DNA from 3 places in the Mesorhizobium sp. M1403 genome. Region 1 is predicted to be linked to each of the others. Evidence: predicted binding sites of a transcription regulator. Region 1 holds the regulator's gene; each other region holds the start of a gene.
The links. The regulator LexA, encoded in region 1, represses DNA repair genes until DNA is damaged. The targets are predictions, from matches to a motif close to TGTTCNNNNTGTGTTCNG.

Region 1 (9,627 bases):
TCAACGCCAATGAAGTCAGCCCGGTCGTACAGGGCGCCTTTGGCCCCGTTCTGCTGCGCGTCACCGAGGTCAAGCCCGAAGTGGTGAAGCCGCTGGCCGAAGTGTCCGAGCAGATCCGCAAGGATCTGGCACTGGGCGAGGCAAGCCGCATCTTGCTGGACGTGCACGACAATTACGAGGATACGCGCGCCTCCGGCAGTTCGCTCGCTGAGGCAGCTGCCAAATTGAAGCTGAAGGTCGTTACCATCGACGCCATCGACCGCACCGGCCGAAGGCCGGATGAAAGCATCGTCAAAGACCTGCCGGAATCGCCGGCGCTCATCAAGGCGGTGTTCGAATCCGAACCCGGAACCGACAATGAAGGCCTCACCACCGCCGATAACGGCTTCGTCTTCTACGACGTAAGCGCGATCACGCCGGCCCGCGGCCGCACGCTGGACGAAGTCCGCCAGAAGGTCGTGGCCGACTGGACCGCGGCGGAGACCACCAAACGGCTTACCGCAAAGGCACAAGAGCTCGAGAAGCGTCTCAAGGCCGGCGCCACGCTCGAGGTGATCGCCGGTGAGCTCAAGCTCGAAAAGCAGACCAAGCGCGGTGTCAAGCGCGATGCTGACGACGTCGATTTCGGCAAGGAAGGGGCCGCCGCGATGTTCGGCGTCGGCGAAGGCGGCACCGGGCTAATCCCCTCGCCCACGGGCGACGGACAAATCCTGTTCAAGGTTGCCGAGGTATTCGAGCCCGCCGGGGCCGACGCCAACTCAGTACCCCAGGACGCGCAGAAATCCTTCACCTCCGGTATGTCCGACGACCTGCTCGACCAGTTGGTGGCGCAGTTGCAGACGCAATATGACGTCCGCATCGATCAGACGGCCGTAACCCAAGCCCTGGCCAGATGAGCGCGCTGAAGATCCACATCGCCAAGGTCGCCGCCGGTAGCGCTCTTTCCTTCGAGGAGGCGCGCGAGGCCTTCGACATCATCATGTCCGGTGACGCCACCCCCGGCCAGATCGGCGGCTTCCTGATGGCATTGCGGGTGCGCGGTGAGACCGTCAGCGAGATCACCGGCGCCGTCGCCACCATGCGCGCCAAGATGCTGCGCGTCGAAGCCCCCGAGGGCGCCATCGACATTGTCGGCACCGGCGGCGACAATTCGCACAGCGTCAACATTTCGACCGCATCCGCCTTCGTCATCGCCGGCAGCGGCGTGCCCGTCGCCAAGCACGGCAATCGCGGACTGTCCTCGCTGACCGGCGCCGCCGATGTTCTGATCGCGTTGGGCGTCAAGATCGACATCCCTCCGGAGACGATCGGCCGCTGCATCCACGAGGCCGGAGTTGGCTTCATGTTCGCGCCGGCGCACCACCCGGCGATGAAGCATGTCGGCCCGACCCGGGTCGAGCTCGGCACCCGCACCATCTTCAACCTGCTGGGTCCGCTTTCCAATCCGGCCAGTGTCAGACGGCAGATGGTCGGCGTGTTCCTGCCCGAATGGATCATGCCGGTGGCAGAAACCTTGAAGGAACTTGGTGCCGACCATGCCTGGGTCGTCCATGGCGACGGTTATGACGAGATCACCACCACCGGCGAGACGCAGGTCGCCGAATTGGCCGGCGGCGAGATCCGCAGCTTTGTGCTGACCCCGGAAGCGGTCGGGCTGAAGCGTCACACCAAGGACGAGTTGCGCGGCGGCGACGCCGCCCACAATGCCCAGGCACTGCGCGACATGCTGGGCGGCGCCGCCGGCGCCTTTCGCGACACGGTGCTGATGAATGCCGGCGCCGGGCTGGTGGTGGCCGGCAAGGCGACGACACTTGCCGACGGCATGGTGACGGCGGCGCAGGCCATCGACAGCGGCCGCGCGCTGAAAGTGCTCGACAGGCTGGTCGAGATTTCGAACGGTTAGAACTATGTCCGACATCCTGCGCAAGATCGAGGCTTACAAGCGCGACGAGATCGCGGCGGCCAAGGCGCAAGTGCCGTTTGCCGAGATCAAGGCACGGGCAACGGACGCCGAAGCGCCGCGCGGCTTTCTTTCCGCCCTTGAAGCAAAGCGCCAATCCGGCAGGTTCGCGCTGATTGCCGAAATCAAGAAGGCTAGCCCATCCAAAGGCCTGATCCGCGCCGATTTCGATCCGCCGGCGCTGGCCAGGGCCTATGCGGAAGGCGGTGCCGCCTGTCTTTCGGTGCTGACCGACGCACCCTCTTTCCAGGGGGCGCCCGCGTTCCTCAGCGATGCGCGCGCTGCCGTCGAGTTGCCTGCCTTGCGCAAGGATTTCCTGTTCGATCCCTATCAGGTCTACGAGGCCAGGGCATGGGGCGCCGATGCCATACTGATCATCATGGCCAGCGTCGACGACGCGTTGGCAAGAGAACTCGAAGCGACAGCTTTCGGGCTCGGCATGGACGCGCTGGTCGAAGTGCATGACGAGGCTGAGATGGAACGCGCGCTGCAGCTGTCGTCGCGGCTGATCGGTATCAACAACCGCAATCTCCGGACCTTCGAAACCAGCCTCGAGACCTCGGAACGGCTGGTCGCGATGGTGCCCGCCGACCGCCTTCTGGTCAGCGAGAGCGGTATCTTTTCGCATGACGATTGCCGCCGGCTGGAGCGGAGCGGCATCGCCACTTTTCTGGTCGGTGAGAGCCTGATGCGTCAACAGGACGTGGCCGCTGCAACGCGCCTGCTTTTGACGGGCAAGGCGCCGGCAGAGGCGATCTGAGGATGGCGGCCGCCCTCACCCATCTTGGCGCGCGCGGCGAAGCCAACATGGTCGATGTCGGCGACAAGGCTGAGACGGTGCGCACGGCAGTCGCGGAGGGCTTCGTGTCGATGCGGCCCGAGACGCTGGACATGATCCTCGCCGGCGATGCCAAGAAGGGCGACGTGCTCGGTACCGCGCGTATCGCCGGCATCATGGCGGCCAAGAAGACGCATGAACTGATCCCGCTCTGCCATCCACTGCTGCTGACCAGGATATCTGTCGATATCGAGCCGGACGCAGCTTTGCCCGGCCTGAAGGTCACAGCATTGACCCGCGTCACCGGCAAAACCGGCGTTGAGATGGAGGCCCTGAGCGCCGTCTCGGTCGCTTGCCTGACCATCTACGACATGGCCAAGGCGGTCGACCGCGCCATGGTCATCTCCGGCATCAGGCTGGTTGAAAAGACCGGCGGCAAATCCGGCGACTACAAGATCACCGAAGATGGGGTCACCGAGGCAGGCCGCTGATGGCGCTGGTCCCAGTTGCTGAGGCGCTCGAGCGCCTGTTGGACGGCGCAGCTGCACTGCAGGGCGAACGCGTCGCGCTGCTGGATGCCGCCGACCGCGTGCTGGCGGAGCCGGTTGTGGCGCTCCGCACCCAGCCGCCGTTCAACGCCTCCGCCATGGACGGCTATGCCGTGCGGGCGGCTGATATCGCGTCCTTACCAGCAAAGCTTTCGGTGGTCGGCATGGCGCCGGCCGGAAGCGGCTTTGCCGGGACGGTGCAGCAGGGGCAGGCCGTCCGTATCTTCACCGGCGCGCCGCTTCCCGAAGGCGCCGACACCATCGTCATCCAGGAGAACGTCCGCGATCTCGGCCGCGGTGTCGTCGAAGTGACGGAGCCGACGGTGCAGGGGCGAAACATCCGCCGCCTCGGGCTCGATTTCGCCAAAGGCGACGTCCTGCTGCACAAAGGCCGCCTGCTCGACCCGGCGGCCTTGTCGCTGGCGGCATCGGCCAACCACCCCGAGGTCGGCGTGGTCAAAAGGCCGTTGGTCGCCATCATCGCCACCGGCGACGAATTGCTGCCGCCGGGCAGCGAGCTTGGCCCCGACCAGATCATCTCCTCCAACGCCTATGGTGTCGCCGCCGCCGCACAGTCGGTCGGTGCGCGAGTGCTCGACCTTGGCATCGCGCCGGACCGCAGGGAGGCGATCGCTGCGCTGGTGGAAAAGGCCGTGAAGGCTGGCGCGAACGTCATCGTCACGCTGGGCGGTGCCTCGGTCGGTGACCACGATTTCGTCCATGACGTGCTGACCGGGCAAGGCATGACTCTCGATTTCTGGAAGATCGCCATGCGGCCGGGCAAGCCGCTGATGTTCGGGCGGCTGGGCGACATTCGCTGCATCGGCTTGCCCGGCAATCCGGTGGCGAGCCTGGTCTGCACCCAGCTCTTCCTGAAGCCGCTGCTGGCGCGGCTCGGCGGCCGCGCCTTTCAGCAGGATATGCGTGAGGCACGGCTCGGCGCTGCCATGCCGGCCAACGATCTCAGGCAAGATTATGTGCGGGCTGTTGTCACAGACGACGCCGGTACGCTCGTGGCGACGCCGTTCGGCATCCAGGACTCCTCGATGCTGAAAATGCTGGCCGATGCCAACGGGCTGATCGTCCGTGCGCCGTTCACGCCCGCCGCGGCGGCGGGCGCCGCCTGCGACGTGCTGATGCTACGCTGAACCTGCCTCACTCCGAGATCAAGGTCCGGGTCAGCGGATGGTCTGGATCGGCCAAACCGTCGATGATGTTGAAATGATGCCGGTCAGGCTCGACTACCGAGCTGGTCGCGGCACCCAGGCCGATCCAGATATTGGCCAGCAACGCGCTCTGGCGCAGGAATTCGGCGCGCTCGCTGCCGCCGGCCCAGCAGGTCAGGCGGGCCTTGTCCATCGGGCGCAGCAGCACCGGGCTTTCGATCTGCGCCTCCGCCTCATCGATCGCCAGCGTCTCGTTCATGCCGGTGCGCATGATCGGTCGCAAATCGTGCACACCCGAAATCGACACCACATGACGGACGCGCCGGACCACTTCGGGCGCCAGCGGCGTCGTCGCCGTTATCATCTGGCTAACAAGATGGCCGCCGGCCGAGTGTCCGGTCAACATCAGCGGCCCTGCGACCATCGCCGCCGCCTTGCCGATCGCCGCGCCGACTTCCTTGACGATGCCGCCAATGCGTATCTGCGGACAGAGCGTGTAGGACGGCATCGCCACAGCATAGCCGCGATCAACAGCGCCAGCGGCAAGATGCGACCAGAAACTCTTGTCGAATGCCATCCAGTAGCCGCCATGGACGAACACCACGAGCCCCTTGGGCTTGGTGGCCGGCAGGAAAAGATCGAGCCGGTTGCGTGGGTTTTCGCCATAGGCGATGTCGAGCCGCGCCCTGCCCTCGGTCGAAAGCACGTCGCGAAAAACCCCCGCGGGCTCGACCCAGGCCGCCGGCCAGCGATCGCTGCCGGCTATGTTGGCGCCATTGGCATAGGCGTTGTCCCAATCGGCAATGTGACGTTCGAACACCCTGCGCCCTCCCCTTGGCAATATGGCCTTGCCGCGTAGCCGTGAGCATCGCGCGGCGCGTCGTCGCCAGCCTCACGATGCCAGCTCTCGCATCAATCTCAAGTGACAGCCGCCTTGATGGCGAAGCGCGCATCCTTCCACGCACCGGTGCGCAGGATGTCCACAAGCACTTCGACGGCCTGCCAGACATCGGCATAGCCGACATAGAGCGGGGTGAAGCCGAAGCGCATGGTCGATGGCGCGCGAAAATCGCCGATCACGCCACGTTCGATCAGCGCGCGCATGATCTGGTAGCCATGCTCGTGCATGAATGAAATCTGGCTGCCGCGTTTTTCCCCGTCGCGCGTGCTTTCGAGCGTTAGCCCGTAAGTGCCGCACTTTGCCTCGACAAGCTCGATGAACAGATCGGCCAGCGCGATGCTCTTCTTGCGCACCGCCGTCATGTCGACATCGTTCCAGATGTCGAGCGCGCCCTTCAGCGTGCGCATCGACAGGACCGGCTGGGTGCCGCACAGAAACCGGCGGATGCCGGTGCCGGCCGCATAGCCTGGCTCGAAGGCGAAGGGCCGTGCATGGCCCCACCAGCCGGTGAGCGGCTGCTGGATGTCGGCAAGATGCCGCTCAGCCGCATAGATGAAGGCAGGCGCGCCCGGTCCGCCATTCAGATATTTGTAGGTGCAGCCAACGGCAAAATCGGCGTTTGCCTTGTCGAGCTCGACTGGCATCGCACCGGCGGTGTGGCAGAGATCCCAGACGATCATCGCCCCGGCTTCCTGGGCCCTGCGCGTCAGCGCCGGCATGTCGCGCAGTTCGCCCGACCTGTAGTTGACGTGGTTGACCAGCACCACGGCGGTGCCTTCGTCGATCAGCTCTTCGATGCTCGGCGCGTCGACCCCCGAGAGGCGAAGCAGCGTATCTTTTCGCGTCGAAACCACACCCTCAGCCATGTAGAGATCTGTCGGAAAACTGTCGCCCTCGGCGACGATGACCTGCCGCTCCGGCCGCATGGCCATGGCGGCGTGCAGCAGCTTGTAGATGTTGACCGATGTCGTGTCGCAGACCACCGTCTGGCCGGCCGCGGCACCGATCAGGCGCCCGAGCTGGTCGCCGAGTTCGAGCGGCATGTTGAACCAGCCGGCCGTGTTCCAGGCGCGGATGAGATCATGCGCCCATTCTTCGGTCGCTGCCTTGCTCAATTCATCGAAAGCTGCACGCGAAGCGGCCCCTAGCGAATTGCCGTCGAGATAGATCACTCCTTGCGGCAGCACAAAGCGGTCGCGCATCGCGCGCAGCGGATCTGCAGCATCCATCGCCCTTATGGCTACGAGATCGCGAATTCCTGTCATGATTTGTCTGCTCCCCCAAGATTCACCGCAACGCCGGACACGCATCGACGGCATCCATCGGTCACGAGCGGTTCTCCATTACCTGGTATCGCGCAGCAAGGCTCCACCGGCGACAAGTTGCCTGACCACGCGGTGGAAACCAGGAGCCAAGCCAACCCAAGGTTGGCGTTTTGACTTCGTTTCGTTCACGGCGCATTGACCAAACCGCACAGTCGATACGGCTTCAATTCCGTGCCCCTTTGCCGGCTGACGGCCGATACCAGTGCCGCCTTCTGGAAACCCAGAGGCCGCAAACGAAAGCAGAATCAAGGCGATGAGGCCCGCGGCGGTGAAAATGCAGCGTCCCGGTTGGCGAGTGGTATCGTTACCCGAGCCCTAACACATTCATTAAACTTTAAACAGTTGCGGAACACAACTGGAACAGATAGTGTTTGTTCTGGGTTTGTTTTTCTGATTCTGTTGGGGGTCGCTATGCTGACACGCAAACAACACGAACTGCTTATGTTCATCCACGAAAGGCTGAAGGAAAGCGGTATCCCGCCCTCCTTCGACGAGATGAAGGAAGCGCTCGACCTGGCTTCCAAATCGGGAATCCACCGGCTGATTACGGCGCTGGAGGAGCGCGGCTTCATTCGCCGTTTGCCCAACAGGGCCCGTGCGCTGGAGGTGCTGCGCCTGCCCGATTCGATCGCCCCCGGCCTCAATGCGGCACGCAAGTTCTCGCCGAGTGTCATCCAGGGCAGTCTTGGGCAAGGTCCTCGGCAAGGCAAGCCGACATCGTCGCGCGTCCCTGCAGCCGGCAATGACGACGATGTCGTCGCCGCCGTGTCTATCCCGGTGATGGGCCGCATCGCCGCTGGTGTGCCGATCGATGCCATCCAGCACCAGACGCATTCGATCTCGGTGCCGCCGGACATGATCATGGGCGGCGAGCATTATGCGCTCGAGGTCAAAGGCGATTCGATGATCGAGGCTGGCATTTTCGACGGCGACACGGTGATCATCCGCAATGCCGATACGGCGAGCCCTGGTGAGATCGTGGTGGCACTGGTCGACGAGGAGGAAGCGACGCTGAAGCGGTTCCGCCGCAAAGGCGCCTCGATCGCCCTGGAAGCGGCCAATCCGGCCTACGAGACGCGCATCTTCGGGCCAGACAGGGTCAAGGTACAAGGCAAGCTCGTCGGGTTGATCCGCCGCTACTGAGTAGCGCCCTTGGCGCTGGCTTTAGGCTTGTTGGCCTTGCGGTATGGCGGCAGGCCACGTGTCGCGCGTGAAAACTTCCGTTGCACGTGCCAGGGCCGGTATGATTTTTCGACGGCGAAGCGGATTTCGGCGCGTGTTGCCGCTTGTGGATCGAAATAGACGGCCGCACTTCCCGCGCGCGCCAGTTGCCGTTTGGTGACGACGAGGACCAGCCGGTCGTAGTAGCAGGGATTATGGGCGGTGGCGTCGTCGATGACGATCAAGCTGGCAAAGGCGCAGGCTGGCCGTGCAGTATCGCGGTCCTTGGCTTGCGCGATGATCGCGCCGGATGGATGCCTGGCAAGGCAGAGACCGTCCGTGCAAATGAACGGCATGCCCGGCGGTAGGGCGGCTGGATCGGCAATGTCGAATTGCGGATCGTTCTTTCCAGGTGTTTCCGGCGCGACGATAGCCTCTGATGTGAGCGCGCGTTTCCAGTTGTCGATGGTGAACTCATTCGGGCGTGCCCGGTTGACCGCGAGTTCACCGCTGCCGATCGGCAGCGCGACGAGCCGTGCGTCCTCCGAGATCAATACATCGGGTACGCGCGTCTGCGTTGTCGTTAGCAGGCCGGCGAGCGCAAAAGGAAGTGCCACGAGCCGCAACCAGGTCGTCGCCATGCTGGCAATGACGAGGGCGATCGTCACCAAAAGGACAGATCTCAGCGAAATCAGCCCGACCGCATCGATCGGCGAGCGCTCGGAGATCCACCCGGACAGGGCGATCATCGCCGTCAGCCCCTTGCCCATCACGTAGAGGAAAGGCCCATCCGCGCCGAACGGCATCGCCAGCGCACTGAGGACGGCGAAGGGCATGACGACCAGTGAGACGATCGGCATGATGGCCAGATTGGCGAACAGGCTGAGCGGCGCCACGCGCTGGAAATGCCATATGGCGAAAAGCGCCGTGGCGCTCCCTGCAATGATCGAGGTCATCGCCAGGCCGCCCATGCCCAGCAGGACCTTTCGAGCGGCAAAGCGTAGCGGCGACCGCCGGGGTGGCGGCGTGGTGGCCCTGCCGGCGCGGTAATCGGACCAGCCTGCATATGCGCCGACAAGGGCCGCCGTCGCGGCGAAGGACATCTGGAAGCTCGGACCGACCACCTCGTGCGGCGACACCAGAATGACCGCGATGGCCGAGATCGCCAGATTGCGCATGGTGAGCGCGGCCCGGTCGAAGAGCACGGCGATAAGCATCACCGCAAGCATGATGAAGCTGCGTTCGGCCGCCACCACAATGCCGGAAAAGACGAGGTAGGCCGCAATCGAAAAAAGCGCGGCGGCCGCGGCATATTTCTTGACCGGCCGTCGCGATGAGAAATCGGGAAACAGCGCAAAGGCGCCGCGTAGCAGCGCCATGATGGTGCCGGCGACCAACGCCATATGCAGCCCCGAGATGGAGATGATGTGGTAGATGCCGGTACGCCGCATCGCTTCGTTGACCTCGTCGGGAATGCCGGCGCGCACGCCGACGATCAGTGCAGCAGCAATCTCGCCCTCGGCGCCGCCGATGCGGCTGCGGATATGGTCGGCGATGGATTCGCGCGCGTCTTCGATCGCGGAAGAAAGCCGTGCGGCAAGCGGCATGCTGCCCGACGGCACGACTTTCGGATTGCCGAGAAAAAAGCCGCTGCCGCCGATACCGGCAAAATAGCTGTCGAAAGAGAAATCATAGCTGTCGGGTCGCACCGGGCCGGTCGGTGGCAGCAGCCGCACATAGCCGGCGATCTCGGAACCGGCGGTCAGCTCAGCCGGTATTTTCATCGCC
Region 2 (9,627 bases), on a different contig from region 1:
ATATCTCCGCGGGCTGGCTGCCGGCATCCGCGCGCACGGCGGCGCGCTTTATGCGGAGACCATCGTCGACAAGGTTGAGGAGACCGACAGCGGCGTGCGCGTAAGCACGGTCTCGGGCTTTGCCGTGTCTGCCAAATCGGCCGTTGTCGCCACCAACTCGCCGATCAACGATCGGGTCGCGCTCCATACCAAGCAAGCGCCCTATCGGACCTACGCGATGTCGTTCGAGATCGCGCGCGACGTTTTGCCGGATGCACTCTATTGGGACACGCTGGACCCCTATCACTACGTCCGTCTGCAGCCTGGCGAAGGCAAGACCGACTTTCTGATCGTCGGTGGTGAAGACCATAAGACAGGGCAGGCCGACGACGCCGACCACCGCTTCACGGCCCTGGCGGCCTGGATCAAAAAATTGGTGCCCGATGTCGGCGCGGAAGCCAATCGATGGTCCGGGCAGGTGATGGAGACGGTCGACTATGCCGGGTTCATCGGCCGCAATCCCGGTGATCGGCGAGTCTTCGTTGCTACCGGCGATTCCGGCCAGGGCATCACCCATGGGGTCGTGGCAGGCCTGTTGATTTCGGACCTGATTCTGAAGGGGGAAAGCCCCTGGCGGGAACTTTACGAACCCTCTCGCAAGACGGTACGGGCGATCGCCGATTATCTAGCGGAGAATGCGACAGCGATCAGGAGTTTTGCCGAGTATGTCGCGCCTGGTGAAATCGATTCCGCCGACAAGCTGCGGCCGGGGCAGGGCGCCATCGTCCGCGAAGGTCTTACCAAAGTCGCGGCCTTTCGCGACGAGGACGGCACGCTCTACAAACGCTCGGCCGCATGTACCCATGTCGGCTGCCATGTCCATTGGAACTCGCTGGAACGCTGCTGGGACTGCCCCTGCCACGGCTCGCATTTTGCCGTCGATGGCACGGCTTTGAACGGGCCGGCCGTATCGCCCCTGGCTCCTGCCGGATAATCTTTTTTCGCCCCGGCCGCGCAGCTCACAATTCCTTTTCGGCGAGCTCGCGAAACGCGTCGGGAACGGACCGCGACAGTCCGAGCGCGACCGAGGCGTAGCCGACCGCCTCCCAGCCGAAGCGGTCGCGGATCTTGTCGACGGCGCGATCTGCGGTCCAGCGCGCCGCGCCCTTCCTGGTGCCGGGGCGGCGGCGGTCGTCGGCGAGCCCGAGCGGCAGTTCCAGTTGCAGGCCGGCATGCTGCTCCAGATGCGAGACAGCGATCGCCAGCAGCGAGATTGTCTTTTCGTGCGGATGGTCGATGAGCACCTTGCGCACCAGCGCCTCGGCGATCTCGGCCAGCATGGCGGTTGCCGATATCGGCTGGTCGAGCGTGATCGAGCGCGTCACCGAGCGCAGGTCGGCAAAGCGGACGCGAACCGTCACCGTGCGGCCGGGGCGGGATTTCGCCCGCAATCTTGTGGCGACCCTATCGGCCAGATGCAGCAGCGCAGGCACGAAGACCTGCTCCTCGGCCGGTTTTCGGCCGAGCGCCGATTGCGCGCCGGCCGAGCGCGCCCGGCGCTGCGTCTCCAGCTTGCGCGGATCGCGGTTCCACGCCAGCGCGTTGAGTTTTTCTCCCGCCGCCGGCCCGAGCAGGCGCTCCAGCGCGCCATCGTTGGTCTTCGCCAGCTCGCCGATGGTGTTGACGCCGATGCCGGCCAGCCGCTCCCTGGTGACCGGGCCGACACCCCACATCAGCTCGACCGGCAGGTGGTGCAGGAACTCCAGCTCGTGGCGCGGATCGACCACCACCAGCCCGTCGGGTTTTGCGACCTGTGAGGCGATCTTGGCCAGATGCTTGGTGCGGGCTACGCCGACCGAGATCGGCAGGCCGAGCTCTGCCCGCACGCGGTGGCGGATCTTGCCGGCGATCTCGGCCGGCGAGCCGAACAGGTGGGTGCAGCCGGCGACGTCGGCAAAGGCCTCGTCGATGGAAATTCGCTCGACCACCGGCGTGAAATCGCCCAGCACCTTGATCGCTGCATCGCCCAGCCGCTGATAGTCCTTGAAATGGCCGCCGACGAAAATGAGTTGCGGGCAGAGTTCCCGCGCCCGCCGTCCCGGCATGCCGCCGCGCACGCCGAACGCCTTGGCTTCATAGGATGCGGCGAGCACTACCCCGCCGCCGACGGCAATCGGCTTGCCGCGCAAGGCCGGGTCGAGCAGTTGTTCGACCGAGGCATAGAAGGCATCCAGATCCGCGTGGAGGATGTTGGCTTCCATCCGGCCCGTTCGCCCGCGGCGGTTCAAACGCCGCATCATCTCGAGTTGTGATGAGAACATAAAGAGAACATTGTGGGCGGATTGTCAAGCAGGGCGAAGGCTGCCGCCGATGACGGGCGGACGGCAATGTTCAGCCGCGCAGCCGATCGCGGGCCTGCATCAGCGCGAATCCCAACAGGTTCTCGCCGCGCCACAGCAGCGGGTTCACCGCCCTCTCGTCATCCGCCGCAAGGCCGATGCCCCACACCCGGTCGACGGGGCTCGCCTCGACCAGCACCTGATCATGCGTCGACAGCAGATATTCGCGCAGCGCCGCGTTCTGGCGGAACTTCTGAAGGCTCCCTTCGGTGACGATGCGATATTTGTCGGCATCCCATTTGGCTCCATCGAAGCCGGCCACCTGCCGGCCAAGCTGCTTTGCCTGCTTGGGGCTCGTCGCCTTGAGGATTTGCGTTGCCGCCTGAGCATCACCGAACAGGCGGGCCTTCTCGGCCATCATCCAGTGTTCCGCCGTCGGATAGCTCAGGCCATCGACGGTAAAGGGCGCATGCCACCACTGGCTGAAGCACGACGTGGTTATGCGGCCGTCCTTGGACGGCTGATGGCCCCAGAAGAACAGGAACTTCTGCCGGGGCTTTGCACGAAAGGTTTTTTCAAGCCAGGTTCGGTCGTAAATCATCGATGGGATGGAGCAGGGCGAAAGGCCGGCTTGTCAATGCTCCGTCCAGAGTGGGCCGGCGAAGAAAGACCAGTCGGCGCCGAATGCGATGAAATGCTGACCTACAATCCCATCTTGTAGCCGAGATGGCTGGCGGTGAAACCGAGGCGCTCGTAGAAGGTGTGCGCTTCCCGTCGACTGTTGTCCGTGGTGAGCTGAATGAGGCTGCAGCCGCGCGAACGGCACGCTTCAATCGCCCATTCGATCATCAGCTTGCCGACGCCGCGAGAGCGCCATTGCCGGGCGACGCGAACGCCTTCGATCTGGCCGCGCCAGGCGCCTTTCCTCGAAATGCCTGGAAGGAAGCTGAGTTGCAGCGTTCCGACCAATTGCCCGGCCTCGACGGCCACGGCCAGCAACTGGTTGGGATCGGCATCGATCGCGCTGAAGGCATCGAGATAGGATGGCGCGAGCGGCGTGGACGGGTCTTCCCGGTCTGCGCCGAGCGCATCGTCGGCAAGCATTGCAACGATCGCCGGCAGGTCGGGCGCCTGGGCACGACGGAATTCGATCTCGCTCATCGCGCGGAGACATACGGCGCAGTGTTGGCGATCGCAATATCCGTTTTGACTGCAAGGGGGGCGCGCGTCTTCAGGCGGCCTCCAACGCCCAGAGGCGATAGCCGTAGCGGCGGAAGAAGCGGGCGAAGAGGCGCTGTTGCCTGGCGAGGGCGAGGTCGGCGCTGCGCCTTTCCTGTCGCCAGTGCGGCATGTTGCGGAACATCGACAGGAAGCGGGCGGCGTCCTCGATCGCCTCCTTGGCCGACTGCGCCGGGCGGATCGCCGCCAGGAACAAAGCGCGGCTCGGCTTCATCCGGTCGATCGCCGCCTTGCGCTGGCGATGCCCCTGGCGCGCCGTGCGGATGCCGTCCTGGCGGATGGCCGCGAAGGCGGCAAGCATGGCCGGGCTGTCGCCGGCATAACCGCAGGCCTGGGCGAACCGGGCGAGGTCCATCGTCACTCCCTTGCATTCGGTGGACGGAGCGGCCGCGGCTGCGCCGATTCCAGCTTGTATAGAATATAAGCATAACTCAAATAAGTCAACAAGTGAAACTTTCATGTTGGTGTAAGCGGAACCGACTCGACTCCGCCTCGAAAACCGATAATGATGTGAACAAAGCAGGAACAACGATGGGGATGGCCATGGCATTAGCGGGCAAGGAAGCGACGATCGCCGATGTCGTCTCGATTGCCGTCGAGTGCATCGATTGCGGCCGCAACAGGTGGTGGAAGCCGGCCGAGCTCAAGCGGCATGGGGTGATGCCGGAGACACCGCTATCAGCACTTTCGGGGCGCCTGATCTGCAAGGCCTGCCGGGCCGACGGACTGCCGGGCGCCGCCGTTTCGATCCAGGCCGCCTTCATCGACGACCGGCAGCGGGCCCGCGCCGAGGCGCGCCTGCTCAATGGTCGAGAGTTGGAGCAATCGAGGCGGGCTTGAGGGGGGAGGGCGTGCTGCTCTTCCCTTCTCCCCTTGTGGGAGAAGGTGGCCGAGCGAAGCCCGGTCGGATGAGGGGTGTTGGACGGATCGCTACCTTGATGGCGTAAGTGCTTAAAATCGCTTCTACATTTCCTCCGCCGCGTTCCTTCCAGCACCCCTCATCCGGCTCGGCGCTGTGCGCCGATCCACCTTCTCCCACAAGGGGAGAAGGCAACAAGCCTCAATACCCCAGCAGTTCCTTGAGCGGGATGACGCGGAAGACGTTCTTGATCGCGTAGCGGTTGAAGGTCAGCGTCTTCGGCGGATTGTATTGCTCGACGATCAGCTCGGCGGCGGTGCGCTTGACCAGCTTCTTGATGAAGGCCTTGCCGTTTTGCTCGTTCTCCTCGGGCAGCGTCTCGATCACCACATGGTCGCCGGGCACGGCCTCGCGGCCGCCGCAATAGATCATCTCGCCGGGCTCGTAGCGCGGCACCATCGAATCGCTCAGCACGTGCAGCGCAAACACGTTGCGCAGATGCCGGATCCCCGGCGGCCGCTGGACATAGCCGGCCGGCTGGCCGTTGAAGGTGAAGTCGCCATCGTCGCCGCCGACGGCGGTGCCGAGAAGCTGGATGTCCATCGGCCCGGCGGGCAGGGGGCCGAGATCGGTGACGATCTCGGCATCGGCAACCGGCCCGGCATCTTCGAGGAAGACGACCTCGCCCTTGCCGAGCGCCACCGGGTCGACGCGCAGGAAGGCGGCGGTCTTCAAAAGGTTCTCGGTCTTGGGCAGGTTGCGCCCGGTTTCCCAATTGCCGACGGCAGCGACGTCGGTGTCGTTGTGCTCGGCAATGTGGCGCATCACCAGGCCGCGCTGCTTGCGCGCCCGGCGGATCGCCGCCCCGACCTTGATCGACAGTGCAGTTTTCACCATGGCTCCATCTGAGGCACAAGATTCGGTTTCGTCTATGCAAGAATCACTTGCATTACGGATTGAGTTATGCTCTTATACGGCCATGCACAAGTCGCTCCGCCAGCTTTCGGTCCTCGAATCCGCCCTTCAGCGCCAAGGAGGCGGCCGCGGCAGTCATGTGCCAACCTTTTCGCCTTCGTCCTGGCTGTCCTCCTCCCCGGCCGGGACGATGCCCGAGGCTCGCGCCTCGGATCCGGCAGCGCAAGCGGCCGGAACGGCCGGAGCCGTTCCCCTCACGGCTCCGGCCACGAATTGCCTGCCGGCCGGCAATGCGGATGCCGCAGTTTCCTGCATCCGCACCGAAGACGGCACGGTCATCGCCTTCGACAAGCGGGCGGGCAAGGCAGTCTCCGGCGCAACAAGGCAGGCGGCCGGGATGAAGCTCGATCGCAGCAGGCCACGCGAGGGCTGACCGGCTTTCGAGCCTGAGGCCGGCGAAGCCGGCGCCACACAACCACCTTTGCAGGGAATAAAACGTCATGGCCGCCCGCTATTCCCCCTCCGAATTGGAACAAATCGAGAACTGGCTGATGAGTGGGCTGTCGGCCGCGAAGATCGCCGCCCGGCTGAGTGCGCAGCGCGGCCGCCCGGCCTCGCGCGCGGCGATCATCGGCATCGTCCACCGCACCGCCCGTCTGCACGCCATCGGCCTTGCCAGATCCAAGGGCTGGTGTAGCGGACGGTCGGGCGGCCGGCATGGAAAATCGGCGCCAGAGCCGTCGAACCCCGCCGGCCAGGCAGGGGCAGTACCGGCCGAGCACCACTGCCGCCCGGCAAGGCTGTCGGCCAGGCTGGCGCCGCCGGCCTGGCAGCCGGGTCCGGTTCGGATCACGGGGTCCGATGGCGAGCCGCTCGAAATGCCGGCGCCGCGCCCGATCGCCGCCGGCGGCCGCCAGCCACACTTCGTCGCCATGCGCTTCATCGATTGCCTGTTCGACCGCTGCCGCGCGCCGCTCGACACGACGCTGCAGGAGGATGCGGGAAACGACGCCCCCGGCAGCCGCCCCGGTTTGGACATGCTGTGCTGCGGGCTGCGCACAAGGCCTTCGAAAAGCTACTGCGCCTATCATGCGGCGCGCTTCCTGCGCACGCTGCCGGCCAAAGCGATTTGAGCCCCGCTGGATGACGGAAATTCGCCAGAGCCCGACGACAGAAAACCAGGAGGACAGAGCCGATGAGCAACAAAACCGTCCAAAAGACCAAAGCCAGGCTGCCGCGATTGCCGAAGGGCGAGGCCGAGCAGGTGCGCATCCGCAAGGAGATCGGCCATGATTTCGCGCTGCAGGACGACCGGTTCGGCCGCAAGCGGCTGGCCAAGGGGACGCAGGAGGCGGCGCGCCTCTATGAGGTTTCCAATGACGGCCACACCGCGACCGGCGGCATCGTGCGGGTGCGCAATGTCGACCCGCTGACCGGCCTCACCTCGTTGTCGCGCCAGCAGCGCGATGCAGGCATGCGCTACCGCCAGGATTTCCGCAACTCGTCGGAGGCAAGCGCCAAGCCGATGGCCTGGGCCGAGCGCGTCGACGGCGGCCGCACCGGCAGCGGTGTCGCCGACCACATCCTGTCCGCCGGCCGCGACCATGCCGAGGCCACCAGGGCGCTTGCCCATTGGGAGATCGCCGGTATCGTGCAAAAGGTCTGCTGTGCCGACGCAACGGTGAAGAGCCTGGCCGAACAGGCCGGCGAGCCGCGCGACGTGGTGGTGAAACTACTCAAGATCGGGCTCGACATTTTGGCCGTGCACTACGGCATGATGCTGATGCGCAAGCCGCGGTGAGGAGCTCCACCGATCCGGCCGGCACTGCCGGCCGGATCGATCCGTCAACGACGGCAGACACGGATTCTTTCGATAACCCGGTGGTGATGACGCCAGTGCTTGACGACTTCCGTGTGGCAGCGCCGGTGATACCGGTAGCGTGGCCTGTAGTCCTCGTCATAGACGTCATAGCGGTAACGGGGGACGTACTCATCGTCGTAATCGGAATACCGATGGTGGCGATAATAATAATCGTCGTCATAGCCGTTGCCGATGCCGATCGTGACACTGCCGCCGGCATTCGCCGGGCCGATCACGGAAGCCGCCGAGGCGATGGCGATCACCGAGGCAAGCAGGAGCTTCTTCATAGCTACCTCCTTCTTTAACGTCCCTCTAATAGAAAAACCCGTGAGGGGCAGCCTCGTTCCATAGATTGGCAAGATGTCACGAATGAACGAGCCCGAAGTTTAGCGCCTGCTGGCGCGAAAATGCAGCTGGCTGCGCCAGGGTGGGATCGCCGGCGCAGAGTGACCGCTCCTCTCGTCAAGCAGCGACAATCGGGCGCCAGTCCCGCCGCGTTGCCGACGTTTGCCTACAGAACATGGCCCAATTCCAGCAAAACGAAAGCCGTCGCGCCCAGCACAGCGAGGGCGTAGGCCGCATAAAGAACAAGCAGCATCACCTCAAAGTCCCGGACGAAACTTGCGGCAATCCTGGTCTCCTGAGGTTCCGCTTTCGCGATGCTGTCGGTTTCCAGCTGCTCCGTTGCCACGACGACGCAGACGATCCTGTCGTTTTCGGCCGCCTGTAATATCCGTTCGGTCAAATCGACGGCAATCACTGGATCATCGGCCAACTGATCTCGCGGTAGCCAGCTTTCAGTGACAGTCTGGATTTCACGCTTTTTCACGCATGCATAATTGCGCCAACTAAATTAGGTTCCACTAAAATACATGGAATGCATCGACCCAATCGCGATGTGATGAGGCGTGGCCCTCCTGGGCGGTGAACTCCCGCCTGAGGCCCGCATTTGCCGACCGTCAAGGCGAATCTCGATCCGCATCCTCCGATCAAAGGGCGCCGGCTTCTTCATAGGCTGCTACGGTGCGCCATTGCTGGTAGGTCGCAATGCCAAAGCAGCCAAACTCTCATATCGCGAACGCAGCGCCGACGTCTTCAGTGCCGACCGGTTATGACGAAGATCGCATGCTTACTTATATCCGGCTGCTCGACGCGTCGGCTGAAGGGACCGATTGGCGCGAGGTCGCCCGCATCGTTCTGCACATTGATCCGGAGCAGGAGCCAGACAGGGCTTTCCGGGCGTGGGCGACACATCTGGCGCGTGCACGATGGATGACCAGGAAGCGGAACGAGTTGCGCCAATTGCATGATGAGTGGTGGGGATGAGCACTATCTAAGCGGAACTGCCGTCCCGGTCTGGCCGTTGAGGGAGGAGGCCAACATGGAAAAGCGACCAATGACTTCTTGGCGAGCCAATACTTTCGAGCTGTGCTGCCTTCTTGCAGTTCCGCTGTCGCTTATCCTTACCGTTTTCCTCGCGGGTCTCATCCTTAGCTGACCCAGGGATGGTTGCCGTGTCGGTCAACGTGGCACCAAAGCCCGCCTGAAGGATTTCGGCGGGAAAGGCTGCCGGCGCCGTTACTTCACAGCCGCTGCCATCACATCCGAAAACAGCGCCCGCTCCACCGCCGGTTCTAGCGTCTCCGCAAAAGGTGTCGCCAGGTGGTGGCGGTCGCGGAAGGCGAGTTTGCCGTCGATGAAGACGTGGCAGGTGGTCTGGTCGCAGAAGCGGTCGGTCATGTCGATATAGCTGGCGTTGGGTGTCGAGCGCACGATGTCGCGCTCGATCGTGGCGATGTCGTCATTTGCCGCCATGATCCTCGGCGTATCGCATGTCGCGGGCGTCTGTCCCCGCCACAGCGCCCGCGCCACGCATTTGTCGGCGTAGCTTGCGTTATAGGGCACGTCCCTGATGACCGCGACCTTGATGCCGGCCTGGCTGAACGCTTGAAGCGTCCAGGTCAGGCCCGTCCGCCACTGCTCTTGCCAATCGGCGTGCTTCAACTCCTCGGGCGATTCCTTGATCACATTGCCGATCGAGAATTCTGAGATCACCACCAGTTGCGGGTGGAGCGCGATGATGTCCTTGACCGACTGCTCGCGCCATTGGTCGCACTCGGTGTAGTCGCGCTTCAGCCGCCAATTCCAGGTCGTCACCCGCGAAGCCCGGCAGGAGGATTTGAGAAAGGTGACGACGCGAAAGTTGTTCTTCTCGGCCGCCTTGATCAGCGGCGTCGACCAATGGTCGGCATGCGAGTCGCCGAACAGCACGACCGAGCGCTGGGCGTCCTTGCGGCCGAACATGCAGGGTTTCGGCTTGACGGTCTCGAAATCGAGCACGCAGCCGCCGTCGCTCGCGCGCACGGTGGAGAGCTGCGCGGCGCTGTCGGCGATGACGTGCTGTTCGGGGCTGAGATTGTGCTCGGCAAAGCGCG
Region 3 (9,627 bases), 200 kb from region 1:
CAGTAGCGGCGCCGGGATACAAGATCGCCGTGTTGTCCAATTCCACCGATGAAGCCGCCGCGAAGGAAGCTTTTCCCAAGGCGACCATCCTGTCTTTCGACAATACCTCAGATGTTTTCGCCGCGATCATCGGCGGCGACGCACAGGCGATGGTCGCCACATCGCCAACGCCGCAAATGGCCGCCAGGCTCTATGACGCGAAATTGAAAATGGTGGGCGGTCCGCTGTTGCGGACGCCGGAGGCGTTTGCCATGCGGCCGGACGATGTCCGCCTCATCCAATACGTCAACAACTGGATCGGCGCGCGTACCGCTGACGGCACCATAGGCGGCGTGCGCCGCTACTGGTTCGGCAGCTTCAAATGGATGTCGCGGTTCGACACCGGCGCCAAGCCGGAACCTGCCAAGCAATAGGTTGGCGACCTGTTATGCGACCTTGTCGATCAGCGGCTTGAGCGCCGGGTGGATTTCCGGCGAGGCGTGCTTGATCAGCGTCAGCAACGCACGCTCGTTCTCCTGCAGCGGCCGGTCGCCGATGTGTTCAGCTAGCCATTTCGCCTCGCCGGCATCGACCGTCTCGGCGCGGCGGGCCAGAGCCTCGGCTGCGTTGTTCCTCGATTCCCATTCGGCCTCGACGTCGCCCGGTGGACGATAGGCCTCCATAATGCCGGACAGGCCACCCGACACCATGCGGCTGAAGAAACCGCCGATCTCCGGATCGGCCTGCTCGAAAAAAGCATCCCGGCGCAGCGCCACATCGCGCACCGGCGCTTCGTAGCCGGCCGAACACATGACGAAATTGGCGATCGCCTTGACGAACAGATCGTTCCACGACGGATCATTGTCGCCCGCCACTGTCCGCTCGTTGATCTTGAACAGCACCTCGGCCTCGGCGCGGCTGATGGCGATGTTGCCATCGCCGCCATAGGCGTAAAGGATGCGGCGCAACAGCTCGACCTCAGCCTTGGCTATCGACCCAGGGATAAGCCTGCCGCCGGTCGTCAGCGGCCCCTTGCCATCCACGACCGCATGAGCGACCTGCTCCAGCGCATAGCCGGAAAGCGTGCTCGGCGATGATTTGGCAACTTCCAGCACGTGCACTAGCAGCTCGAGTTCGGTTCGGCTGTCAACCATGCCGTCGCGCGAAATCGCCCGGATCAGCCAGTCGGCATTGTCCTGGGAAACATAGCCGGCCGGCTGTTCCTGGTGGACGATGAAGTCGGTGACGGCCTCGACGAAAAACTCGAGCCATTCCGCGCATTTGTCCCTCGCCGTCGCGTCGAGCGCAAACAGCGCCTCGGCCTCGCCGTGCGTTACCACGCCGTCGCCGAACACTTCGCCGCGCAGCATGACCACGTCTTCCGCCGTGATCCGATTTTTCGAGGTCAGCCCGGCCACTGGCGCGCTCATGATCAATTCGCCCATTTTGTTCCCCGCCCGCCGCCGGCAATTGCCGGCCCTTATCCGGCATATCAGCAAGGTCTTGAGAAACCGGCAAGCGGCGTGGTTAGCGAAGGCTTGCCTGTAAAGAAGGCCCGCAGAAGACTGCCAGTAAAAATGTCGCTGGCAGGTGACAAGGTGTCGTCCACGGGCTATGGATGACGAGTCGAGGGCTCTTAACCGAGTCCTACCTGTTTGCGGGAGAGAGCAGCGAGAGCTGCCGCCGAAGGGGAAATCGCCCGAAATCTCTCAGGCAAAAGAACCGTAGACGGGAAAGACACTCTGGAAAGTCGGGGCTTGCCCCCGCGCCGAAGGTGTAAGCGCTGCCGACAGAGTTACGGGGCGCGAGTCTCTCAGGCTTCAGACAGAGGGGCACGGACTGGTCGCCATTCGCGACCGCTTGCGTGCGACTCTGGAGATGACATGACGGGCGACGACACCAAACACCTTCCCCTCGAAGATCTGCACATGGCAGCCGGTGCGCGCTTCGGCGCCTTCGCCGGCTGGTCGATGCCGCTGACCTATCCGGCCGGCGTGATGAAGGAGCATCTTCACAGCCGCGAGCATGCCGGCCTGTTCGACATCTCGCACATGAAGCTGTTCGAAATCAGCGGCCCGGGCGCAGCAGCGCTTCTGAACCGCGCCTGCCCGTTCGATGCCGGCGCGCTTCAGGTTTCCCAGTCCAAATACACGTTCTTCCTCAATGAGGCCGCCGGAATACTCGACGATCTGATCGTCACCAGGCTCGGCGTCGAGCGCTTCATGATGGTCGCCAATGCCGGCAACGCCGCCGCCGACGAAAAGCATCTGCGTGAACTTGCCGAGGATTTCGACGTGAAGGTGGACGCGCTCGACCGCGTCTTCCTGGCCATCCAGGGCCCCGAGGCATGGGCTGCCCTTTCCCGCGCCGGCATCGAGACCGGTTCGCTGGTGTTCATGCACGGCATCGAGCCGCGCGAAAACTGGTTCATGAGCCGGTCGGGCTATACCGGCGAAGACGGTTTCGAGATCGGCCTGCCGGAAGCGGACGCGCGAACCCTCGTCACCAGGTTGCTCGAGGACGAGCGAGTGATGTGGATCGGCCTTGCCGCCCGCGACAGCCTGCGGCTCGAAGCAGGACTGTGCCTGCACGGGCTGGACATCACGCCGGAGATCGATCCGGCCAGCGCCGGGCTGATGTGGGCCATCCCCAAGGAGGTTCGCGCCTCTGGCGCGTTCATCGGCGCCGATGCATTGCGCGCCATCCTGGAGCGCGGCCCGGCGCAAAAACGCGTCGGCCTGAAGCCGGACGGCCGCCAGCCGGTGCGCGCCGGTGCTGCCCTTTTCGACGCCGACGGCAACCCTGCCGGCCATGTCACCTCAGGCGGCTTCGGCCCCTCGGCCGGTCATCCGGTGGCAATGGGCTACGTCCGGACGCCGCTTGCCAGGCCCGGCACAAGACTGTTCGCCGATGTCCGCGGGACGAAAATCCCGGTCGACATCCACCCCTTGCCCTTCACGCCCCATCGCTACCGCAAAGGATGATTTCAATGGCAAAGACCTATTTCACCGAAGATCACGAATGGCTTCGCGTCGAGGGCGGCATCGCCACCGTCGGCATCACCGATTACGCGCAGCAGCAGCTCGGTGACCTCGTCTTCGTCGAACTGCCTGAGCCAGGGAAAAAGCTGGCCAAGGGCGATACGGCCGTGGTGGTCGAATCGGTCAAGGCGGCATCGGACGTCTACGCACCGGTCGACGGCGAGATCACCGAAGCCAACACCGCGCTGTCGGCCGATCCTTCGCTCGTCAATTCGGCGGCAACCGGCGACGGCTGGCTGTGGAAGATGAAGCTGGCCAATGAGAGCCAGCTCGACGGCCTCCTCGATGAAGCCGCTTACAAAGCCCATATTGGTTGATAGCAGGACCAGCAAGATGACCGCAGCACCCTACCCCTTCTCGGCTCGCCATATCGGCCCGGGCCTCCAAGACGTCAGAGCCATGCTGGCCACGATCGGCGTTCCCTCGGTCGAGACGCTGATCAGCCAGGCAGTGCCGAAGTCGATCCGGCTCGACCGTCCATTGGCCTTGCCCGCCGCTGCAAGCGAAGCGGAAGCGCTGACCGAGCTCGCGGCGACGATGGCAAAGAACACGGTGCTGAAGAGCTTCATCGGTACCGGCTATCATGGCGTCCACGTGCCGCCGGTGATCCAGCGCAACCTGTTCGAGAACCCGGCCTGGTATACGGCTTACACGCCTTACCAAGCCGAGATCAGCCAGGGCCGGCTGGAAATGCTGTTCAACTTCCAGACGCTGGTCACCGAGCTGACCGGCTTGCCGGTGGCGTCGGCCTCGCTGCTCGACGAGGCGACGGCGGTGGCCGAAGCGGTCGGCATTGCGCTGCGCCATCATCGCGACAAGCGCACCAAGGTGGCACTGGCCGGCACGCCGCACCCGCAGACGCTGGACGTCGTTCGCACCCGCGCCGAACCGCTCGGCATCGAGGTCGACGGCGAGGTGATCGACGACAACACCGCCGCCCTGCTGGTCTCCTGGCCCGATACATTCGGCGTCTATGGCAATCACAAGGCAGCGATCGACAAGGCCCGCGCTGCCGGCGCGCTGGTCGTCTTCATTGCCGATCCGTTGGGCCTGACGCTGACCGACGCGCCAGCCAGGCTTGGCGCCGACATCGCCGTCGGCCCGATGCAGCGTTTTGGCGTGCCGATGGGCTTTGGCGGGCCGCACGCCGCCTATTGCGCGGTGTCCGACAGGCTGACGCGGCTGATGCCCGGCCGGCTCGTTGGCCAGTCGACGGACAGCAAGGGCCGTCCCGGATATCGCCTGGCCTTGCAGACACGCGAGCAGCATATCCGCCGCGACAAGGCGACCTCCAACATCTGCACCGCACAGGCGCTGCTCGCCAACATGGCGACGGCCTATGCGATCTGGCATGGCCCTGCCGGGCTGCAGGCGATTGCCGGCCGCGTCCACACGCTGGCCAACCGCCTGGCTGCCGGCCTCAAGGCAGCAGGCGTTTCGGTGCTCGGCGGAAGCCGCTTCGACACGGTGACCGTGGAAGTGAAGGGCAGAGCCGCCGCACTTGCCGCCGCCGCCGAGAAGACCGGCCGGCTGCTGCGTGTCATCGACGCCGACCATGTCGGCATCAGCTTTGACGAGACCTCCACCGAGGCCGATCTGGAGGCGATCGCAGCACTTTTCGGCGCCAAGGCCGGCGTTGCCGCCGGCAGTTCCATGCCAGGAAAACCGCGCGGCAAGGAGTTCCTCACCCAGCCCGTCTTCCGCGAAAACCACTCGGAAACCGACATGATGCGCTTCTTGCGCCGGCTGTCCGACAAGGACCTGGCGCTCGACCGCGCCATGATCCCGCTCGGCTCCTGCACCATGAAGCTCAACGCCGCCGCCGAAATGATGCCGGTAAGCTGGCCCGATGTCGCCAACCTGCATCCCTTTGCCCCGGCGAGCCATTCGGTAGGCTATCGCGCCATGATCGACGAGCTGGAAGGCTGGCTGGCGGAGATCACCGGCTTCGACGCGGTGACCCTGCAGCCCAATGCCGGCAGCCAGGGCGAATATGCAGGGCTGCTCGCCATTCGCGGCTATCATTTGTCGCGTGGCGAAGGCCATCGCACCGTCTGCCTGATCCCGTCCTCGGCGCATGGCACCAATCCGGCAAGTGCGGCCATGGCCGGCATGAGTGTCGTCGTCGTGCGCTGCACCGAGGACGGCAATATCGACATGGAAGACTTGCAGGCCAAGGCGGCCGAGCATGCAAAAGACCTCGCGGCGCTGATGTTCACCTATCCTTCGACGCATGGTGTTTTCGAGGAAGGCGCGCGCGACCTCTGTGCGCTCGTCCACAGCCATGGCGGCCAGGTCTATTTCGACGGCGCCAATCTCAACGCTCTGGTCGGCCTCGCCCGTCCCGGCGATATCGGTGCCGATGTCTGCCACATGAACCTGCACAAGACCTTCTGCATTCCACATGGCGGCGGCGGCCCCGGCGTCGGCCCGATCGGCGTCAAGGCGCATCTGAAGCCATATCTGCCCGGCCACGTCACCGAAGGCTCGGCCCATGCCGTGGCGGCGGCACCGTTCGGCAGCGCCTCGATCCTGCCGATCACCTGGATGTATATCCGCATGATGGGCGCTTCCGGCCTGAAGCAGGCGACCGAGACGGCGATCATCTCCGCCAACTACGTGGCGACGCGGCTTGGCGAGCATTTCCCCCTGCTTTACAAGGGGCGCAACGGACGCGTTGCGCATGAATGCATCCTCGACACCCGCGTGCTCAAGGACAGCGCCGGCATCAGCGTCGACGATATCGCCAAGCGGCTGATCGACTATGGCTTCCACGCGCCGACCATGTCGTTCCCGGTGGCCGGCACGCTGATGGTCGAGCCGACCGAATCCGAGCCCAAGCGCGAGCTGGATCGTTTCTGCGAAGCCATGATCGCCATAGCCGGCGAGGCAGCCAAGGTGGCGAAGGGCGAATGGCCCTTGGCCGACAATCCTCTGGTCAATGCGCCACATACCGCCGCCGAGGCGTTGGCCGGCCAGTGGACCCATCCCTATTCGCGCCTGGAAGCGGCCTACCCCGCCGGCGATGCCGATACGGCGACAAAATACTGGCCACCGGTGTCACGCATCGACAACGTCGCTGGCGACCGCAACCTGGTCTGCTCCTGCCCGCCGCTGTCGGAATATCTGGGTGCGGCGGAGTAGACCATGATCCCGAAGAGTGGAATCCGGTTTTCGGACAAGATCATGGTCTAACAAGAAGATAGAAGCCTCAATCAGGCAGAACGCAAGGCCGGCCCGTCGGCCTTGCTCGCCCTGTCCCGGGCGATGACGCGATTTCGCCCGGCGCGCTTTGCCGCATAGAGCGCGGCGTCGGCTTCGGCCAGCACATCATCGAGACCGGTGCCGCTCGTCCCACCAAAGCCGATGCCGCCGCTGACTGTGCTTCGCAACGGACCAAGCTGGGTGGCCACGACTTCCGTACCGAAGGCGACGCTGATCTTGCTCGCAATGTCATAGGCTTTTTCTTCCGTCATCCGCGACATGACGAGCACGAATTCCTCGCCGCCCAGCCGGAAGGCGTCGACGCCGGTTCTGGCGTATTTCCTGATGACGGCGGCAAAGCGGCGCAGGACCTGGTCGCCGACCGGATGACCGAATACGTCGTTCGTCCTTTTGAAATGGTCGAGGTCGAACATGGCGACGGACATAAACGGACCGAAGACCCGCTCGCCGTAGAGTGCCGTTAACGCCCGCCGGTTCATCAGCCCGGTCAATGGATCGGTCATCGTCTCGGCCTTCAATTCGATCTGCGCCTGCAAATGGTGCAGGGAGAGCGTTAATGCGCCAAGCCCGGTCATGCAGGCGACGGCTACGACGGAATTCACCCGCTCGGCCCAATTGTCCGGTGCTACGCCGAGCACCCACTGGCCCTTGACCAGCAGGACCGCGCCGCAAAGTCCGAACGACAGCGCACAGACGCCGCTCAGGAACGATACGACCAGCAATATCCGGCGATCATGACCACCCTCAATCCAGAACATCGCCCCGATAAGCGAGAGTAGCGCCGTTACCGTCGCATAGGTGACAATGAAGCCGACACCATCAAACCCGAGATACGTCGCGCCCGCGCAAACAGCCATCGCAGCCAAGGTCGGCAAGATGGCGCGCCTATAGTCGCGCATGCTGAGATATTGCATGGCCGACAGGCAGATAATCAGGAAGCCGAGGCTGAGAAGAGCAAGCACGATCTGGCAAAGCCAGGGGCTTGGATCTCTTGTGTAATGCCAAAACAAGACCACATGTGCGACGAGCACGAGAATGCCGCACGCCACCGTCAGCACAAAGCGTGCCTGTGGCGCGGTGAACCAGATCGCAAACATGGTGATGCTGAGGCACGTGCCCGACAGCGCCGCTGCGAGCAGGAGCGAACTGTAATCCAACATGCTTAAGCGACAGCCTCTTGAGGGTTTCGCTGCATTCTAGGTCAGCGACAGTCCGCGGATATCGTTTTTCAGCCAACCTTGCGGCGTAACCTTCGGACAAGGTTTACAAAGCGTCGATGCTCCAAGCTTCGACCCCATTTCCGCCGCTTGGTTGTCGAATGGTTTTGCAGTAAGAGGCTCTATCCTCGAACGTAACAGGAACCTCCGTCGCCTGCCCGCAAAAAGCGTGGCAGTATCGGGTGGTGATTCGCAGCATCGGAATCCAGGACCGGCATGGACGACAATAACGATCTTTTCGGCAATTTGGGCAAGCAGCCGCAACCGGCTCGCGCCGCGCGCCCGGCCGACCCGCTGGTGCAGGCGGCGAAGCGGCCGGCGCCCCGCGATGCCAGCGAGAGCTATAGTGCCGCCGATATCGAGGTGCTGGAGGGGCTGGAGCCGGTGCGCCGCCGCCCGGGCATGTACATTGGCGGCACCGACGACAAGGCGATGCACCATCTGTTCGCCGAGGTCATCGACAATTCGATGGACGAGGCGGTCGCCGGCCATGCTACCTTCATCGATGTCGAGCTTTCCGCCGACGGATACCTGTCTGTAACCGACAACGGCCGCGGCATTCCGGTCGATCCGCACCCGAAATTCAAGAAGCCGGCGCTCGAACTCATCATGACCACGCTGCATTCAGGCGGCAAGTTCGACAGCAAGGTCTACGAGACCTCGGGAGGCCTGCACGGTGTCGGCGTTTCCGTGGTCAACGCGCTGTCCGACCATCTCGAGGTCGAGGTTGCGATTGGGCGCAAGCTCTATCGCCAGCGCTTCTCGCGAGGCGTTCCGGTGACCGGCCTGGAGCAGCTCGGCGAGGTGCACAACCGGCGCGGCACGAAGATCCGCTTCCATCCAGACGAGCAGATTTTCGGCAAGGGTGCTGCGTTCGAGCCGGCGCGGCTCTACCGCATGGCGCGGTCAAAAGCCTATCTGTTCGGCGGTGTCGAAATCCGCTGGACCTGCGATCCCTCGCTGATCAAGGAAAAGGACACGACGCCGGCCAAGGCAGAATTCCATTTTCCGGGCGGCCTCAAGGACTATCTGAAAGCCTCGCTCGGCGACGAATTCCAGGTGACCCGTGAAATGTTCGCCGGCAAGAGCGAGAAGCAGGGCGGTCACGGCTCGCTCGAATGGGCGGTGACCTGGTTCGGCGGCGACGGTTTTATAAATTCCTATTGCAACACCATTCCGACAGCCGAAGGCGGCACGCACGAGGCCGGCTTCCGCAACGTTCTGACGCGCGGCTTGCGCGCCTATGCCGACCTGGTCGGCAACAAGCGCGCTTCGATCGTCACATCCGAAGATGTGATGATCTCGGCGGCGGGCATGCTGTCGGTGTTCATCCGCGAGCCGGAATTCGTCGGCCAGACCAAGGACAGGCTGGCGACGATCGAGGCGATCCGCATCGTCGAAAGCGCCATCCGCGACCCGTTCGACCATTGGCTGGCCGACAATCCGCAGGAAGCTTCGAAACTGCTCGAATGGGTGATCGCGCGTGCCGACGAGCGGGTGCGCCGCCGCCAGGAAAAGGAAGTGTCGCGCAAGAGCGCGGTGCGCAAGCTGCGCCTGCCCGGCAAGCTCGCCGACTGCACGCAGAATGCCGCCGCCGGTGCCGAACTTTTCATCGTCGAGGGCGATTCGGCCGGTGGCTCGGCGAAGCAGGCGCGCGACCGCGCCAGCCAGGCGGTGCTGCCCCTGCGCGGCAAGATCCTCAACGTCGCCAGCGCCGGCAACGACAAGCTGGCCGGCAACCAGCAGATATCCGACCTGATCCAGGCCTTGGGCTGCGGCACGCGCTCGAGATACCGCGACGAGGACCTGCGTTACGACCGGGTCATCATCATGACCGACGCCGACGTCGATGGCGCCCATATCGCTTCGCTGCTGATCACCTTCTTCTACCAGGAGATGCCGAGCCTGGTCCGCGGCGGCCATCTCTATCTGGCGGTGCCGCCGCTCTACTCGATCCGGCAAGGCGGCAAGGTCGCCTATGCCCGCGACGATGCGCACAAGGACGAACTTCTGCGCACCGAATTCACCGGGCGCGGCAAAGTCGAAATCGGCCGCTTCAAGGGGCTGGGCGAAATGATGGCCGCCCAGCTCAAAGAAACCACCATGGACCCGAGAAAGCGCACGCTGCTCAGGGTGGACGTCATCGACGCCGAGGCGGCGACCAA

Region 2: a site for LexA is predicted at 2,293-2,310, ahead of dinB (DNA polymerase IV). Genes of this name have one in related genera too.
Region 3: a site for LexA is predicted at 7,591-7,608, ahead of parE (DNA topoisomerase IV subunit B). Genes of this name have one in related genera too.

What each region holds. Positions count from the first base shown of each region.
Region 1 is NZ_JAMYKY010000001.1:656,957-666,583, reverse strand. It holds gene NKH01_RS03355 (SurA N-terminal domain-containing protein) at 1-896, shown strand, start outside; gene trpD (anthranilate phosphoribosyltransferase) at 893-1,903, shown strand; gene trpC (indole-3-glycerol phosphate synthase TrpC) at 1,908-2,720, shown strand; gene moaC (cyclic pyranopterin monophosphate synthase MoaC) at 2,723-3,229, shown strand; gene NKH01_RS03335 (molybdopterin molybdotransferase MoeA) at 3,229-4,434, shown strand; gene NKH01_RS03330 (hormone-sensitive lipase) at 4,442-5,272, opposite strand; gene kynU (kynureninase) at 5,371-6,618, opposite strand; gene lexA (transcriptional repressor LexA) at 7,090-7,821, shown strand; gene NKH01_RS03315 (ComEC/Rec2 family competence protein) at 7,815-9,627, opposite strand, start outside.
Region 2 is NZ_JAMYKY010000015.1:90,055-99,681, forward strand. It holds gene NKH01_RS22440 (FAD-dependent oxidoreductase) at 1-973, shown strand, start outside; gene dinB (DNA polymerase IV) at 999-2,240, opposite strand; gene ybiA (riboflavin biosynthesis intermediates N-glycosidase) at 2,371-2,919, opposite strand; gene NKH01_RS22455 (GNAT family N-acetyltransferase) at 3,021-3,479, opposite strand; gene NKH01_RS22460 (hypothetical protein) at 3,550-3,912, opposite strand; gene NKH01_RS22465 (hypothetical protein) at 4,101-4,397, shown strand; gene NKH01_RS22470 (XRE family transcriptional regulator) at 4,618-5,313, opposite strand; gene NKH01_RS22475 (hypothetical protein) at 5,522-5,764, shown strand; gene NKH01_RS22480 (GcrA cell cycle regulator) at 5,832-6,464, shown strand; gene NKH01_RS22485 (DUF6456 domain-containing protein) at 6,527-7,132, shown strand; gene NKH01_RS22490 (hypothetical protein) at 7,177-7,479, opposite strand; gene NKH01_RS22495 (hypothetical protein) at 7,704-8,021, opposite strand; gene NKH01_RS22500 (hypothetical protein) at 8,240-8,518, shown strand; gene NKH01_RS22505 (acyltransferase family protein) at 8,771-9,627, opposite strand, start outside.
Region 3 is NZ_JAMYKY010000001.1:452,975-462,601, reverse strand. It holds gene NKH01_RS02370 (transporter substrate-binding domain-containing protein) at 1-413, shown strand, start outside; gene NKH01_RS02365 (hypothetical protein) at 426-1,424, opposite strand; glycine riboswitch at 1,628-1,714, shown strand; gene gcvT (glycine cleavage system aminomethyltransferase GcvT) at 1,863-2,963, shown strand; gene gcvH (glycine cleavage system protein GcvH) at 2,969-3,337, shown strand; gene gcvP (aminomethyl-transferring glycine dehydrogenase) at 3,354-6,164, shown strand; gene NKH01_RS02345 (GGDEF domain-containing protein) at 6,236-7,405, opposite strand; gene parE (DNA topoisomerase IV subunit B) at 7,679-9,627, shown strand, end outside.